DNA from 4 places in the Streptomyces sp. CA189 genome. Region 4 is predicted to be linked to each of the others. Evidence: riboswitches for the same ligand, from Rfam matches in the RefSeq annotation. Region 4 holds a riboswitch; each other region holds the start of a gene.
What was found. A riboswitch is a leader RNA that binds a small molecule or an ion and turns the genes downstream of it on or off. The one in region 4 is predicted to bind cobalamin.
Positions count from the first base shown of each region.

Region 1: linked by a shared signal. The riboswitch ahead of metE (5-methyltetrahydropteroyltriglutamate--homocysteine S-methyltransferase) and the one ahead of AC061S_RS01585 (ABC transporter substrate-binding protein) in region 4 are both predicted to bind cobalamin.
Region 2: linked by a shared signal. The riboswitch ahead of AC061S_RS12680 (energy-coupling factor ABC transporter permease) and the one ahead of AC061S_RS01585 (ABC transporter substrate-binding protein) in region 4 are both predicted to bind cobalamin.
Region 3: linked by a shared signal. The riboswitch ahead of AC061S_RS02815 (ribonucleoside triphosphate reductase) and the one ahead of AC061S_RS01585 (ABC transporter substrate-binding protein) in region 4 are both predicted to bind cobalamin.

Region 1 covers NZ_JBWJVM010000017.1:44,222-47,420, forward strand. Annotated here, with positions in the region: gene AC061S_RS16385 (RNA-guided endonuclease InsQ/TnpB family protein) at 1-75, shown strand, start outside; gene AC061S_RS16390 (GntR family transcriptional regulator) at 303-977, shown strand; cobalamin riboswitch at 1,098-1,323, shown strand; gene metE (5-methyltetrahydropteroyltriglutamate--homocysteine S-methyltransferase) at 1,496-3,199, shown strand, end outside.
Region 2 covers NZ_JBWJVM010000012.1:79,513-82,711, forward strand. Annotated here, with positions in the region: gene cbiQ (cobalt ECF transporter T component CbiQ) at 1-434, opposite strand, end outside; gene AC061S_RS12675 (energy-coupling factor ABC transporter substrate-binding protein) at 439-768, opposite strand; gene AC061S_RS12680 (energy-coupling factor ABC transporter permease) at 777-1,472, opposite strand; cobalamin riboswitch at 1,502-1,695, opposite strand; gene AC061S_RS12685 (methylglyoxal synthase) at 1,827-2,744, shown strand; gene AC061S_RS12690 (flavodoxin family protein) at 2,823-3,199, shown strand, end outside.
Region 3 covers NZ_JBWJVM010000002.1:120,058-123,256, forward strand. Annotated here, with positions in the region: gene AC061S_RS02810 (glycoside hydrolase family 71 protein) at 1-1,215, shown strand, start outside; cobalamin riboswitch at 1,312-1,452, shown strand; gene AC061S_RS02815 (ribonucleoside triphosphate reductase) at 1,496-3,199, shown strand, end outside.
Region 4 covers NZ_JBWJVM010000001.1:333,002-336,200, reverse strand. Annotated here, with positions in the region: gene AC061S_RS01590 (FecCD family ABC transporter permease) at 1-634, opposite strand, end outside; gene AC061S_RS01585 (ABC transporter substrate-binding protein) at 643-1,878, opposite strand; cobalamin riboswitch at 2,106-2,295, opposite strand; gene AC061S_RS01580 (SseB family protein) at 2,990-3,199, shown strand, end outside.

The sequences.
Region 1 (3,199 bases), on a different contig from region 4:
GCTGGTGCCGATCGTGTAAGAGCGTGCGGACCGCCGGTCCGCAGCCAACGTGAGCCAGGAATCCCCTCCCAGTAGGGAGCGGAGGATTCAATGTGTGGCACTCCGTTCGGGTCTTCCGAACGGTGTCGATGAAATATTGTCTACAGGATGGAATCGTTGGCGGCAAGGGCTGACGCGGGCCTGGCGGTGGGGAGTTGGCCGTCGGGAGGCCGCCGTCTCGGTGCGCCGTAGACTGTAGGCGAAAGACAATCCATCATGGGGTTCGCGACGCAGCGGCCGGCGCTGCCCAGGAGGGAACCGTGATGTTGTCGACAGGACTGCCGCAGGGGGCGGTGCCCAAGCTCGAACGGCCCGGCCCGCTGCGTGACCGCGTCTACGGGGCCCTGCTGGAGCTCATCACCACCCGCGCCCTCCAGCCGGGGCAGCACCTGGTCGAGAGCGAGCTCGCCGGACACCTCGGGGTGTCCCGGCAGCCCGTACGGGAGGCGCTGCAGCGCCTCAGCACCGAGGGATGGGTCGATCTGCGGCCCGCCCAGGGGGCGTTCGTGCACGAGCCGACCGAGGCGGAGGCCGACCAGCTCCTCACGGTCCGCACCCTCCTGGAGGCCGAAGCCGCCCGGCTGGCCGCCGCCCACGCCGGCGCCGAGGCCATCGCGGCGCTCGAAGAGCTGTGCGCGGAGGGTGAGCGGGCCGTCGCCGCGGACGACGTGGACGCCGCGGTCAGGGCGAACGCCCGCCTGCACGCGAAGATCATGGAGCTCGCGGGCAACGCCGTCCTCGCCGAGCTGGCCGCACAGGTGGACCGGCGCGTCCGCTGGTACTACACGCCCGTCGCACGGCAGCGGGGCCGTCAGTCCTGGGTCGAGCACCGGGAGTTGATCGCGGCGATCGCGGACCGTGACGGGGAGGCCGCGACGGCGATCATGCGCGCGCACACGGAGCACACGCGGAAGATGTACCACGAGCGGGAGAAATAGCAGTCCGGCGGCGGGATAGGTGACGGGACCGGCGGTCGCGGGCGGGGGCGTTGTGGCTCCGTGTCCCATCTCACCGTCCGACATTCGGGAAGCTGTGTTCATTTCCCGGTGATCCGCCCTAATGTGGGCCGCGCAGCTGGTTCGCCCCCGTCCGCCAGGCGGGATGCGTCGTAAGAGGGAACCCGGTGGGAATCCGGGACTGCCCCGCAGCGGTGAGCGGGAACGACCGCCGTCATACGCACTGGGACCGGAACCGGTCCTGGGAAGCGACGGCCATTAGGTGCCCGCCGGGAGACCGGCAGGCGTGCCCGCGAGTCCGAAGACCTGCCCGTTGCCCGTGCGCGATCGACCGCGCACGGTTTCCCGGTGACCTCGTGGGCGGGTCGGCGTGCTTCAGGCGGATCCTCCCGTCGCGTACCGAGCCGTACGCGACCCCGGCGCCCGCCCGTTCCCGCACCCCCTTCGCGTCCGCGACCCGTCACCGGGTCCATGGAGACACGCTCGCGAAGGAGAGTTCCGTGACCACCGAGTCCGCAGCAGCATCCACAGCCGCATCCACCGCCGCATCCGTACGGGCCACCGTGTACGGCTACCCCCGCCAGGGACAGAACCGGGAACTGAAGAAGGCGGTCGAGGGCTACTGGAAGGGCCGCGTCACCGCCGAAGCCCTCCGAGCCACGGCCCGCGAACTGCGCCGCACCAACTGGGCCCGGCTCGCCGAGGCAGGCATCACCGAGGTCCCGACCGGCGACTTCTCGTACTACGACCACGTCCTGGACACCACCGTCATGGTCGGCGCGATCCCCGACCGGCATCGGTCCGCCGTCGAGGCGGACGCCCTGGACGGCTACTTCGCGATGGCGCGCGGCACCCAGGACGTGGCCCCGCTGGAGATGACCAAGTGGTTCGACACCAACTACCACTACCTCGTCCCCGAACTCGGGCCCGACACCGTCTTCACCGCGGAACCCGCCCGCCAGGTAGCCGAATTGAAGGAGGCCCTGGCCCTCGGCCACTCGGCCCGCCCGGTCCTGGTCGGACCGGTGACCTACCTGCTCCTCGCCAAGCCCGCGCCCGGCGCGGCCCCCGGCTTCGATCCGCTGACCCTGCTCGACCGGCTGCTTCCCGTCTACGCGCAGGTCCTCGCCGAACTGCGCGCGGCGGGCGCCGCCTGGGTCCAGCTCGACGAGCCGGCCCTGGTCCAGGACCGCACCCCGGCCGAACTGAACGCTGCGGCCCGCGCCTACCGCGAGCTCGGCGGTCTCACCGAACGCCCCAAGCTGCTCGTCGCCTCCTACTTCGACCGGCTCGGCGAGGCCCTGCCCGTGCTGGTGAAGGCGCCCGTGGAGGGCCTCGCCCTCGACTTCACCGACCGGGCCGCGGCCAACCTCGACGACCTCGCCGCGGTCGGCGGCATCCCCGGCAAGCGGCTGGTCGCCGGCGTGGTCAACGGCCGCAACATCTGGATCAACGACTACCAGAAGTCGCTGACGACCCTGGGCACCCTGCTCGGCCTCGCCGACCGGGTCGACGTCGCCGCGTCCTGCTCCCTGCTGCACGTCCCGCTGGACGCGGACGCCGAGCGGGACACCGATCCGCAGATCCGGCGCTGGCTCGCCTTCGCCCGCCAGAAGACCACCGAGATCAGCACCCTCGCCCGCGGCCTGGCCCGGGGCACCGACGCGATCGCGGCCGAACTCGCCGCCAACCGGGCCGACCTGGCCTCCCGCGCCGCCTCCCGGATCACCCACGACCCCGCCGTCCGGGCCCGCAGCGCCGCGATCAGCGCGGCCGACGTCCACCGCTCCCCGTCCTACCCCGAACGGGCCGCCGCCCAGCGCGCCCACCTCGGCCTGCCCCTGCTCCCGACCACCACCATCGGCTCCTTCCCGCAGACCACGGAACTGCGCACCGCCCGCGCCGACCTGCGCGCGGGACGCATCGGCACGGCGGGCTACGAGGAGCGCATCCGGGCGGAGATCCGCGAAGTCGTCTCCTTCCAGGAGAAGGCGGGCCTCGACGTGCTGGTGCACGGAGAGCCGGAACGCAACGACATGGTCCAGTACTTCGCCGAGCAGCTGACCGGCTACCTCGCCACCCAGCACGGCTGGGTCCAGTCCTACGGCACCCGCTACGTCCGCCCGCCGGTCCTCGCCGGAGACATCTCCCGCCCCGACCCGATGACCGTCCGCTGGACCACGTACGCCCAGGAGCAGACGGCC
Region 2 (3,199 bases), on a different contig from region 4:
GCCACGTCCACCACCGGGGCCGGCACCCCGGCCCGCACCAGCCGGGGCAGCACGTCGGAGACCGGGGTGGTGAAGGCGAACAGCAGGAGTCCGAGCGAGGCCGCCGAGGTGCGCAGCAGCAGTTCGGCGGCGAGGCGGGGGCCGTCGGGGGCCAGGGACACCGGCCCGGCCGGGCCGCCGACCGCGAACAGCAGCGGCAGCGCCCCGGTGAAGCAGAAGCCGAGCGGGATCCGGAAGGCCCGCCAGAGCTGCCGGCCGGGCACCCCCGCCGGGCCGAGCAGCACGGCGAGGGTGGCGGCGGCCACCAGCGGCCCGCCCGGCCAGGGCGGCAGGCACACGGCGGTGACCGTCAGCCCGATCCCGAGCAGGGCCTTCTCCAGCGGGTGCCGGCCGCGCCAGCGACTGCTGTGCGCGGCCACGTCGATCGGCAGCACCCGCCTACGCCTCCGGGGCGGTGGCGGCAGCGGCGGCGGCCGCCCCCTGGCGGCGGCCCTTGCGGACGCCGAAGTAGTACGCGAGCACGCCCGCGCCCAGGGCCGCCTGCAAGGCGAACAGCGCGGACTCGACCTCGCCGGAGGGGGGTTCGTAAAGAGGGGAGAACCAGGGCTCGTAATCCGGCTTCAGCTCGGTGATCGCCGCCTCCGCCTGGGCGTCGGCGCCGGCGAAGGGCTCCTCCTTGCCCTCGCCGAGCCCCAGGGCGATCGGCAGGACGGCCAGAGCCGCCACCAGGAGCAGGAGCAAGGCGTTGATCTTGGTGTTCTTCGACATTCCGCTCATCAGGCCGCCGCCTTCTCTCCGGTGCGGGGGGAGGTCAGCTTGGCGACGCCGAGCCGGACCAGGTCCGACTTGCTCGACGCCATCAGCAGCCGCATCACCAGGACGGTCAGCAGCCCCTCGCTCACGGCCAGCGGTATCTGGGTGACCGCGAAGATCCCGCCGAACTTCGCGAGCGAGCCCGCGAATCCGGAGGCCGGGTCCGGGAAGGCCATGGCGAGCTGCACGCTGGTGACGCAGTAGGTGACCAGGTCGGCGAAGAAGGCGCCGAAGAAGACGGTCACCATCAGCGGCAGTTCGAACTTCCGCAGCAGGCGGTAGACGGCGTAGCCCGCCCACGGGCCGGCGATGGCCATCGAGAAGACGTTGGCGCCGAGGGTGGTGAGCCCGCCGTGGGCCAGCAGCAGGGCCTGGAACAGCAGGGTGATCGTGCCGAGCACCGCCATGATCGGCGGCCGGAACAGGATCGCCCCGAGCCCGGTGCCCGTGGGGTGTGAACAACTGCCGGTCACCGAAGGGATTTTCAGGGCGGACAGGACGAAAGTGAAGGCTCCGGCCGCACCGAGCAGCAGCGTGCTCTCGGGGTTGGCCTTCACCTCGCGGGTGAGCGAGCGGACGCCGTGGACGACGAAGGGGGCGGACACGGCGCCCCAGGCGACCGCGTGCAAAGGGGGCAGGAACCCCTCGGCTATATGCATGAGTAGGGAGACCTCTCCAGCACCTCGTGGATGGACAACGCGCCCCGGCCGGTCTCCTGGCTCACGGGTTGACGTCCATGCTCCGCCTTCCCGGGCAGCGCGGAACCTCCCGCGCAGCCCAGTGGCTTTCCCGCAGGAGTGGAGCCGGACTTCCCGATCACAGTGGCGAGGGCCGCACCGGTTTCTCACCGGTTTCCCGAACACCAAGGCCCGCTGACCCTAGTCGGCCGCGCGGACCGGTAACAACCCGCCCCAACCACGCCGGGCGGCGACTGGATTCCGCTTAGTGGTAACACGCTGTGTCCGTACCGCTACCATGTGCATCAACCGCCCCATCTGAAAAGGGAGTTCTACATGTCCGTGACCGCCGAGGACTGGCTGCCCCGTATCGCCCGGCTGTTCCGCGCGTACGACCTGGACGGCGACGGCCAGCTCGGCCGCGAGGACCTGATCGCCTACGCGGGCCGGCTCGCCGAGCACCTCACCGAGCCCGGGGACAGCAGGCGCCGGGCGGCGCTGTACGACGTGTACGCCGAGCTGTGGAACCAGCTCCAGGCCGCCGCCGACACGGACCGGGGCGGCAGGATCAGCGAGCAGGAGTTCGTCGCCGCCGCCGCCCGCGACGCGTTCGACGGGGACCCCTCGTTCCGCGCCTCCACCCTGCGCGCCCTCGACGCCCTCGCCGACGCCCTCGACCGGGACGGCGACGGCCGCATCGACCGGGAGGAGTACGAGCACATCTTCGGTGCGACGGGTCTCTCCGAGGATGCCGACGCCCTGGCCTTCGACCGGATCGACGCCAACCACGACGGGCACATCAGTCGCGAAGAGCTGCGCGCCGCCGGCATCTACCTCTTCCCGCTGGCCGACCCGACCTGGCTGACCGCCGGTGGCGTCCGCACCGACCGGCCGCGCGGCGTCGCTCTGGTGGCCCACGACTCCCGCAAGGCGGACCTGCTGGCCTGGACGGAGCGCCGGGCCGCCGACCTCAAGCCGCACCGCCTCTACGGGACCGGCACCACCGGGACCCTGATCAACCGCATGATCGGCCTCGACGTGACGCCGCTGCGCAGCGGCCCGCTCGGCGGTGACCAGCAGATCGGCGCCCTCGTCACCCAGGGTGAGATCGACCTGCTGGTCTTCTTCTTCGACCCGCTGTCCTCGCACCCGCACGGCGACGACGTCCGCGCGCTGATCCGGCTCGTCGCGCTGGCCGACGTACGGCTCGCGCTGAACGCGGCGAGCGCGGACGCCATGATCGAGAGCCTGTAGGGACGGCCGAGCCGGCCGCGCTCCCCGTCCGGGCGCGGTCGGCTGGCGGGGGCGCCCGGCGCCCCGCAGGCTGAGGCGGTGGCAGCCGAATCCGACGCGTACGACTACTCCGACCTCACCGCCGTCTACGTCAACTGCACGCTCAAGCGATCGCCCGAGCCCAGCAACACCGAGGGCCTGATCGACAAGAGCCGCGCGGTGATGGAGGCCGCCGGGGTCCGGACCTCGCTCATCCGGGCCGTCGACCACGACATCGCCACCGGTGTCTGGCCCGATATGACCGACCACGGCTGGGAGAGCGATCAGTGGCCGGTGCTCTACAGCCAGATCATGGACGCGGACATCCTCGTGCTGTGCGGCCCGATCTGGCTCGGGGACAACAGCTCGGTGATGAAGCAGGTCGTCGAGCGGCTCTACGCATGCTCCTCGATCCTGAACGAGCAGGGCCAGTACAC
Region 3 (3,199 bases), on a different contig from region 4:
TACCTGAAGCCCGACGGCGAGAACGGCAAGCACCGGCGCTACGGCGGCCTGCTGCGCGACCGGCCGCCGCCCGTCCAGCCCAAGGCCGGGGGCTGGGAGCTCGCCAACCTCCAGCAGGAGGTCCGCACCGCCCGCGCCGCCGGCATCGACGGCTTCACCCTCGACCTGCTCTCCCTCTCCGGGAAGAACCTCGAACGCTGCAAGCTGCTGATGGAGGCCGCCCGTTCGGTGGACCCGGCCTTCAAGGTCATGCTGATGCCGGACATGACCTCTCTGGACACCGACGACCCGCGCGTGCTCGCCGACCTCCTCGCGGACCTCGGCAGGGCCCCGGCCGCCCACCGGCTCCCCGACGGGCGGCTGGTCGTCTCGCCGTTCAAGGCGGAGCAGAAGAGCGTCGCCTGGTGGACCCGGGTCATCGACGACCTGAAGTCCCGGCACGGCATCCGCACCGCCTTCGTTCCGCTCTTCCTCGACTTCGGCGCGCACAGCGGCGAGTTCGAGCCCATCAGCCACGGATTCTCCGAGTGGGGCAGCCGCAGCTACGTCGGCCAGGAGAGCTCCACGCGCGACGTACGGCGCGCCCACGCCGCCGGCAAGATCTGGATGCAGCCCGTATCGGTCCAGGACGCCCGGCCCAACCAGGGCGTCTACGACGAGGCGGGCAACACCGCGACCCTGCGCGCCACGTGGAACCGTGCCATCGAGGACGGGGCCGACTGGGTCCAGCTCACCACCTGGAACGACTACAGCGAGGGCAGCCAGTTCGCGCCCTCCCTGCACAACGGCCACGCCTACCTGGACCTTTCCTCGTACTACCTCACCCGGTTCAAGACGGGCGGCTGGCCGAAGATCGTCCGGGACACGCTGTACCTGAGCTCGCGCACCCAGTTCGCCGCCGCCGCCCCGAGCGGCGGCCAGTCCCTCGTGATGTCGCTGCGGGGCGGCAGCGCCGCGGCCCGGGACACGGTGGAGGTGCTGAGCTTCCTGACCGCGCCCGCGAGCATCCGTACGGCCGTGGGGGCGGCGCGGGACACGCACGCGGCCCCGGCCGGGGTCCACTCCGAGCTGCTGCCCCTGAGTCCGGGCGCCGGGTCCGCGGCCGTGGTGCGGGACGGCGGGGCCGGGGCCCGGGTGGAGCTGCGCTACCGGGTGGACCGCGCGGTGGAGGTCCAGGACCTCCAGTACTACGCGGCCACCAGCGGCCGGAGCTGAGTCCGCAGAGGCTGAAGTCCGCAGGGGCTGAAATCCCTTGGTTCGGGACCTTCGTCACCCCATATGTAGTGGTGGCACTCTGCTGTCGCATCTATATGTAGTGTTGGCCCTGCCGGTTCGGCGGGGCCTCTCCCCGACCGAGGCAACAGGGAACCCGGTGGGAATCCGGGACTGCCCCGCAACGGTGAGTCCGCCACGGCGGACGAGTCCGACACCTGCCGGCATGGGCTGTGAAAAGGGCCCGCCATTCTTCCGTGCCGAGCCCCGTGGGAGGGCTGCCGTGACTGCTGTCGTCAATGCCGTAGAGACCGTGACCGAATACCTGGACCGCCGGGACTGGCGGGTGAACGCCAACGCCAACCAGGGATATTCGCTCGGCGGACTCATCCTCAACGCCGCCGGCAAGGTCACCGCCAACTACTGGCTGGAACAGGTCTATCCCGCCGCCGTGGCGCGCGCCCACCGCGACGGCGACTTCCACATCCACGACCTGGACATGCTCTCCGGCTACTGCGCCGGCTGGTCCCTGCGCACCCTGCTGACCGAGGGCTTCAACGGGGTACCCGGACAGATCGACTCCGCCCCGCCCAGGCACCTGTCCTCGGCCGTGGGCCAGATCGTGAACTTCCTCGGCACCCTGCAGAACGAATGGGCGGGCGCCCAGGCCTTCTCCTCCTTCGACACCTACCTCGCCCCCTACGTCCGCCTCGACGCGATGAGCTATGACCAGGTCAGGCAGTGCGTCCAGGAGCTGGTGCACAACCTGAACGTGCCCTCGCGCTGGGGCACCCAGACCCCCTTCACCAACCTCACCTTCGACTGGACCTGCCCCGAGGACCTGCGCGAGCAGATCCCGGTGGTCGCGGGGGAGGAGACCGGATTCACCTACGGCGAGCTCCAGGCCGAGATGGACCTGATCAACCGGGCGTACCTGGAGGTGATGACGGAAGGCGACGCCACCGGGCGGGTGTTCACCTTCCCCATCCCGACCTACAACATCACCCGGGACTTCCCCTGGGAGAGCGAGAACGCCGAGCGGCTCTTCGCGATGACCGCCAAGTACGGGCTCCCGTACTTCCAGAACTTCATCAACTCCGAGCTCGAACCGAACATGATCCGCTCCATGTGCTGCCGGCTCCAGCTCGACCTGACCGAGCTCCTCAAACGCGGCAACGGCCTCTTCGGCAGCGCCGAGCAGACCGGCTCGCTCGGCGTGGTCACCCTCAACTGCGCCCGCCTCGGGCACCTTTGCTCGGGTGACGAGCCACGGCTGATGGCCGAGGTGGACCGGCTGTGCGAGCTCGCCAAGGACAGCCTCGAACTCAAGCGGATCACCGTCCAGGACCTGATCGACGGCGGTCTCTTCCCGTACACCAAGCGGTACTTGGGCACCCTGCGCAACCACTTCTCCACCATCGGCGTCAACGGCGTCAACGAGATGGTCCGCAACTTCAGCGGGGACGCCCACGACATCACCGCGCCCGAGGGCCACGCCCTCGCGGTCCGCCTCCTGGACCGGGTCCGGGCCCGGATGGTCGACTTCCAGGAGAGCACCGGCCACCTCTACAACCTGGAGGCCACCCCGGCCGAGGGCACCACGTACCGCTTCGCGAAGGAGGACCGGGCCCGCTTCCCCGGCATCCTCCAGGCCGGCACCGACGCCAACCCGTACTACACCAACTCCTCGCAGCTTCCGGTCGGCTGGACCGACGACCCCTTCGAGGCGCTGGAGCGCCAGGACGAACTGCAGGGCAAGTACACGGGCGGCACCGTCCTGCACCTGTACACCCCCGAGCGGATCCCGACGGCGGAGGCCTGCCGCAAGCTGGTCCGCCGCTCGCTGGAGACCTTCCGGCTGCCGTACCTGACGGTGACCCCGACCTTCTCCATCTGCGCGGACCACGGCTACCTGGCGGGAGAGCAACCCGAGTGCCCCACGTGCGGGGCGGCGTGCGAGGTGTGGACCCGGGTCATGGGTTACCAC
Region 4 (3,199 bases):
CCAGGCCCCACATGACGAACTGCTGGGCGCGCTCGGGCCGGGCGTAGACGAGCATCACGCCGACCACCGCGGTGGCTGCCGAGCCGATCATGACTCCGATGACGAGCAGGGTGACGGCCGACTGCACCCACCGCGAGAGGAGCAGGACGAGGGCCAGCACGGCGGCGGCGCCGAGCGAGGCGGCGAGTACGACGCCCAGGCGGCCCAGGCCGGCCAGGTTTCCGGTGAAGCTTCCGGCGACGCCGCCCGTGCCGACGACCACGGCGGCGACGCCCATGCTGGCGCCCGAACTCACCCCGAGGGAGAACGGGTCGGCCAGCGCGTTGCGGAACAGCGTCTGCATCTGTACGCCGGCCACCGCGAGGGCGGCGCCGACGGAGGTCGCGGTCAGCGCGCGCGGCAGTCGGACCTGCTCGACGATCACCGTCCACCGCGGGTCGGCGGCGGTACCGCCGAACAGGACCCGGACCACGTCCGCGACCGGCACCCGGTGGGAGCCGGTCGCGATGGTGAGGACGAACAGTGCCGCGGTACCGGCTGCGAGGGCGAGGACGACGACGAGCCGCCGCCGCCCCGGCCGTACCGCCCGCGAGGCGTCCGGGAGGTCCGGCGAGGCGGTCGGCGCGGTTGCCATGTGGGTCGTCACGCCTTGGGCACCTGCGTGTAGAAGGTGAAGGCGTGGTCCTTCGCCTGGTCCGGGTGCATCAGCGCGAAGAGGTCGGCGAGGACCAGATCGGGGCGCAGCACGCCGCGCTCGAAGTAGTCGTTGCCGCCGCCGGGGCCCAGCGCCTTCGTGTTCGTCCAGACCGCCCCGCCGGAGAGGGCCTTCAACTGCCCGTACCGGCTGTCGGCCTTCACCGCGTCGGCGGTCGACTGCCACTTCTGGTCGGCGATCCAGACCGGGGCCTCGCCGCCCTTGGCGTACACGGCCTCGAAGTTCAGCTGGAGGTTGCCGGTGCCCGCCTCGCCGGCCCAGGGGTAGGTGCCGCCCGCGTCCTTGATCAGCTGGGCGGCGTAGCTGCCGCCGGCGGGCATGTACCAGGTGCCCTGGTACATCGTGCCGGGCAGTACCTCGACGGGCTTGCCCGCCTTGACCGCCTGCGCGCCCTTCTTGGCGATCTTCCGGTAGTCGCCCTCGATGGTGTCGAACACCTCGCCGGCGCGCTTCTCCGCTCCGGTGAGCGCGGCCATCGCCTTGACCCACTCGGCGCGGCCGAGCGGACTGGACTCCAGCCACTCGGCGTTGGCGACCACGGCGATACCGGCCTGACGCAGCTTGGGGTACTGCGGGTCGTCGGTGCCCTGGGTCATCAGCACGTCCGGCTTGGCGCCGATGACCGTCTCGGCGTTGAGGGTGCGGTCCTTGGCGTACTCGGTGACCTTGCCCGCCTTCACCCGCTCGGTCACCTCGGTGGAGGAGATGTTCGCGGTGCTCGCCACACCCGTCAGGACGTCCAGGGTGCCGGTCTCGGTGAGCAGCGGCAGGTGGGTGGTCGAGGCTGAGTACAGGCTGTTGACCGGGACCGTGACCTGCTGCGCGGACGCCAGATCACCGGACAGCTCCGGCTTCGGCGCACCGCACTTGACCAGTACGTACGACTCCGGCTTCCCCTTGGGGAAGGGCTCGTTGACGGTGAGGACCTGGTAGCTCTTCTCGTACCGGAGCGTGAAGTTCTTGGCGTGCTTCACCGTCGACTTGATCGGGAAGTAGTCCTTGGCCGGGTCGAAGTCCTTGATGCAGCCCTCCCCGGCGGCCTGGGCCTTGGCGTCGGCGGGCGGGCCGGAGTCGCTGCCGCACGCGGTGAGCGTGAGGGCGGCTGCGAGGAAGGCTGCCGCGGCGGCCTGACGGCGCCCGGGCATGACGGATCGTACGGACAAGGTGACTCCTGGTGGCATGCGTAGGCAGCGCGCATCGGCACTTCGAGGCGCGTGATGCGGCGTACGGAAAGGAACCCGCTGAGGGAAGAGGTCGTCAGAACCTGGGGGAACGGGCCCGTGCGTCAAACCGGACAGGTCGGCCCCGAAGAGCCACGGGCAACACAGAGCTGCCGCCATACGTACGCAGGCACACGGGTGCCACCGCCTCTCCTGGGGTAATCCGCCCCGTACATCGAGGTGCGACGGCGTGAGTCTCCTGACTCGGGATCAACGCTTCTCCGGCCTTCCCACCCCCGGATGGGGCGGTGGCCATGGCGGAGTCGCTCCCCCTACACAGTGGCGGTACCGTGCCGGAATCTCACCGGCTTCCTCGTTCCGCCGTCGCTTGTCGACGGAAGCATCGCAGAACCGGATACGGCCACGCCAGACCCACAACTGTGCGACCAGACACAGAGGGTGGCGCTTTGGGCGGAACCGATGCAACGGCCCGACGAATACCTTCGAGGTAGCCGCCGGGGGCCGGCGCTACTCGCCGCTCATCGGCACACGAGGACCATCTGGGAAGAAGGCGTCGGGCAGGGGCGAACAGGAGCCAGGTGGCGTGGAGGTGGTGCGGGGCTCCTGAACAGGTCCAGACAACGAAGAAGGCCCAGGTCGTTGACCTGGGCCTTCTCGCAAGAGCGGATGACGGGAATCGAACCGGCGCTATAAACCTGGGAATCCCCCGGCACTTGAAGCCGCGTGTGGCCTCCGACACGCGCATACGTGTTCCTTGGTGGGCAGCCGTAGCGGGCGGCGACGTCGCGCCGGTCGATCCAGGTCCCCCCTCGTCCTCCTCGGCCCCCTGTCCTGGATTCCCTAACCGGGAAAGGCGGCCAGCGCCGGGTGCTGCTCGGATCCCCGTCGGCGGCGATCAGCCCTGCGCTCGCCAGGCAGGAGCCGATGGTGGCCAGATCCTGTTCCGGCATGTCTCCCGCAACACGTCCGCACCCCCCAGCAGTACCGACAGGGTGTGCCAAGCTCGAATGAAACCCATGCAGATGGCACGAATGTACGATCATTCAGGGTGGGCTGTTATCCGGTGATAGCGCGAGCGAACCGAGGAGGACACGTGTCGTTGCGTGATCTGGCACGCAACGAAATGGTTGCGGCGATGTCGCCTTCCGAGCGGTTGGAAGCGTTGCGCTCTGCGCGCCTGTACTTCCAACGCCCGGATAAGCCGGGCTTCTTGGTCTGCGAGACGGAAGAGGGTCCGGTGGTGCCGGTCTTCACCTCGTGGGAAGCGCTCGGGCTGTTCGCCGGGCCCTGCGGGTGGGCGTCC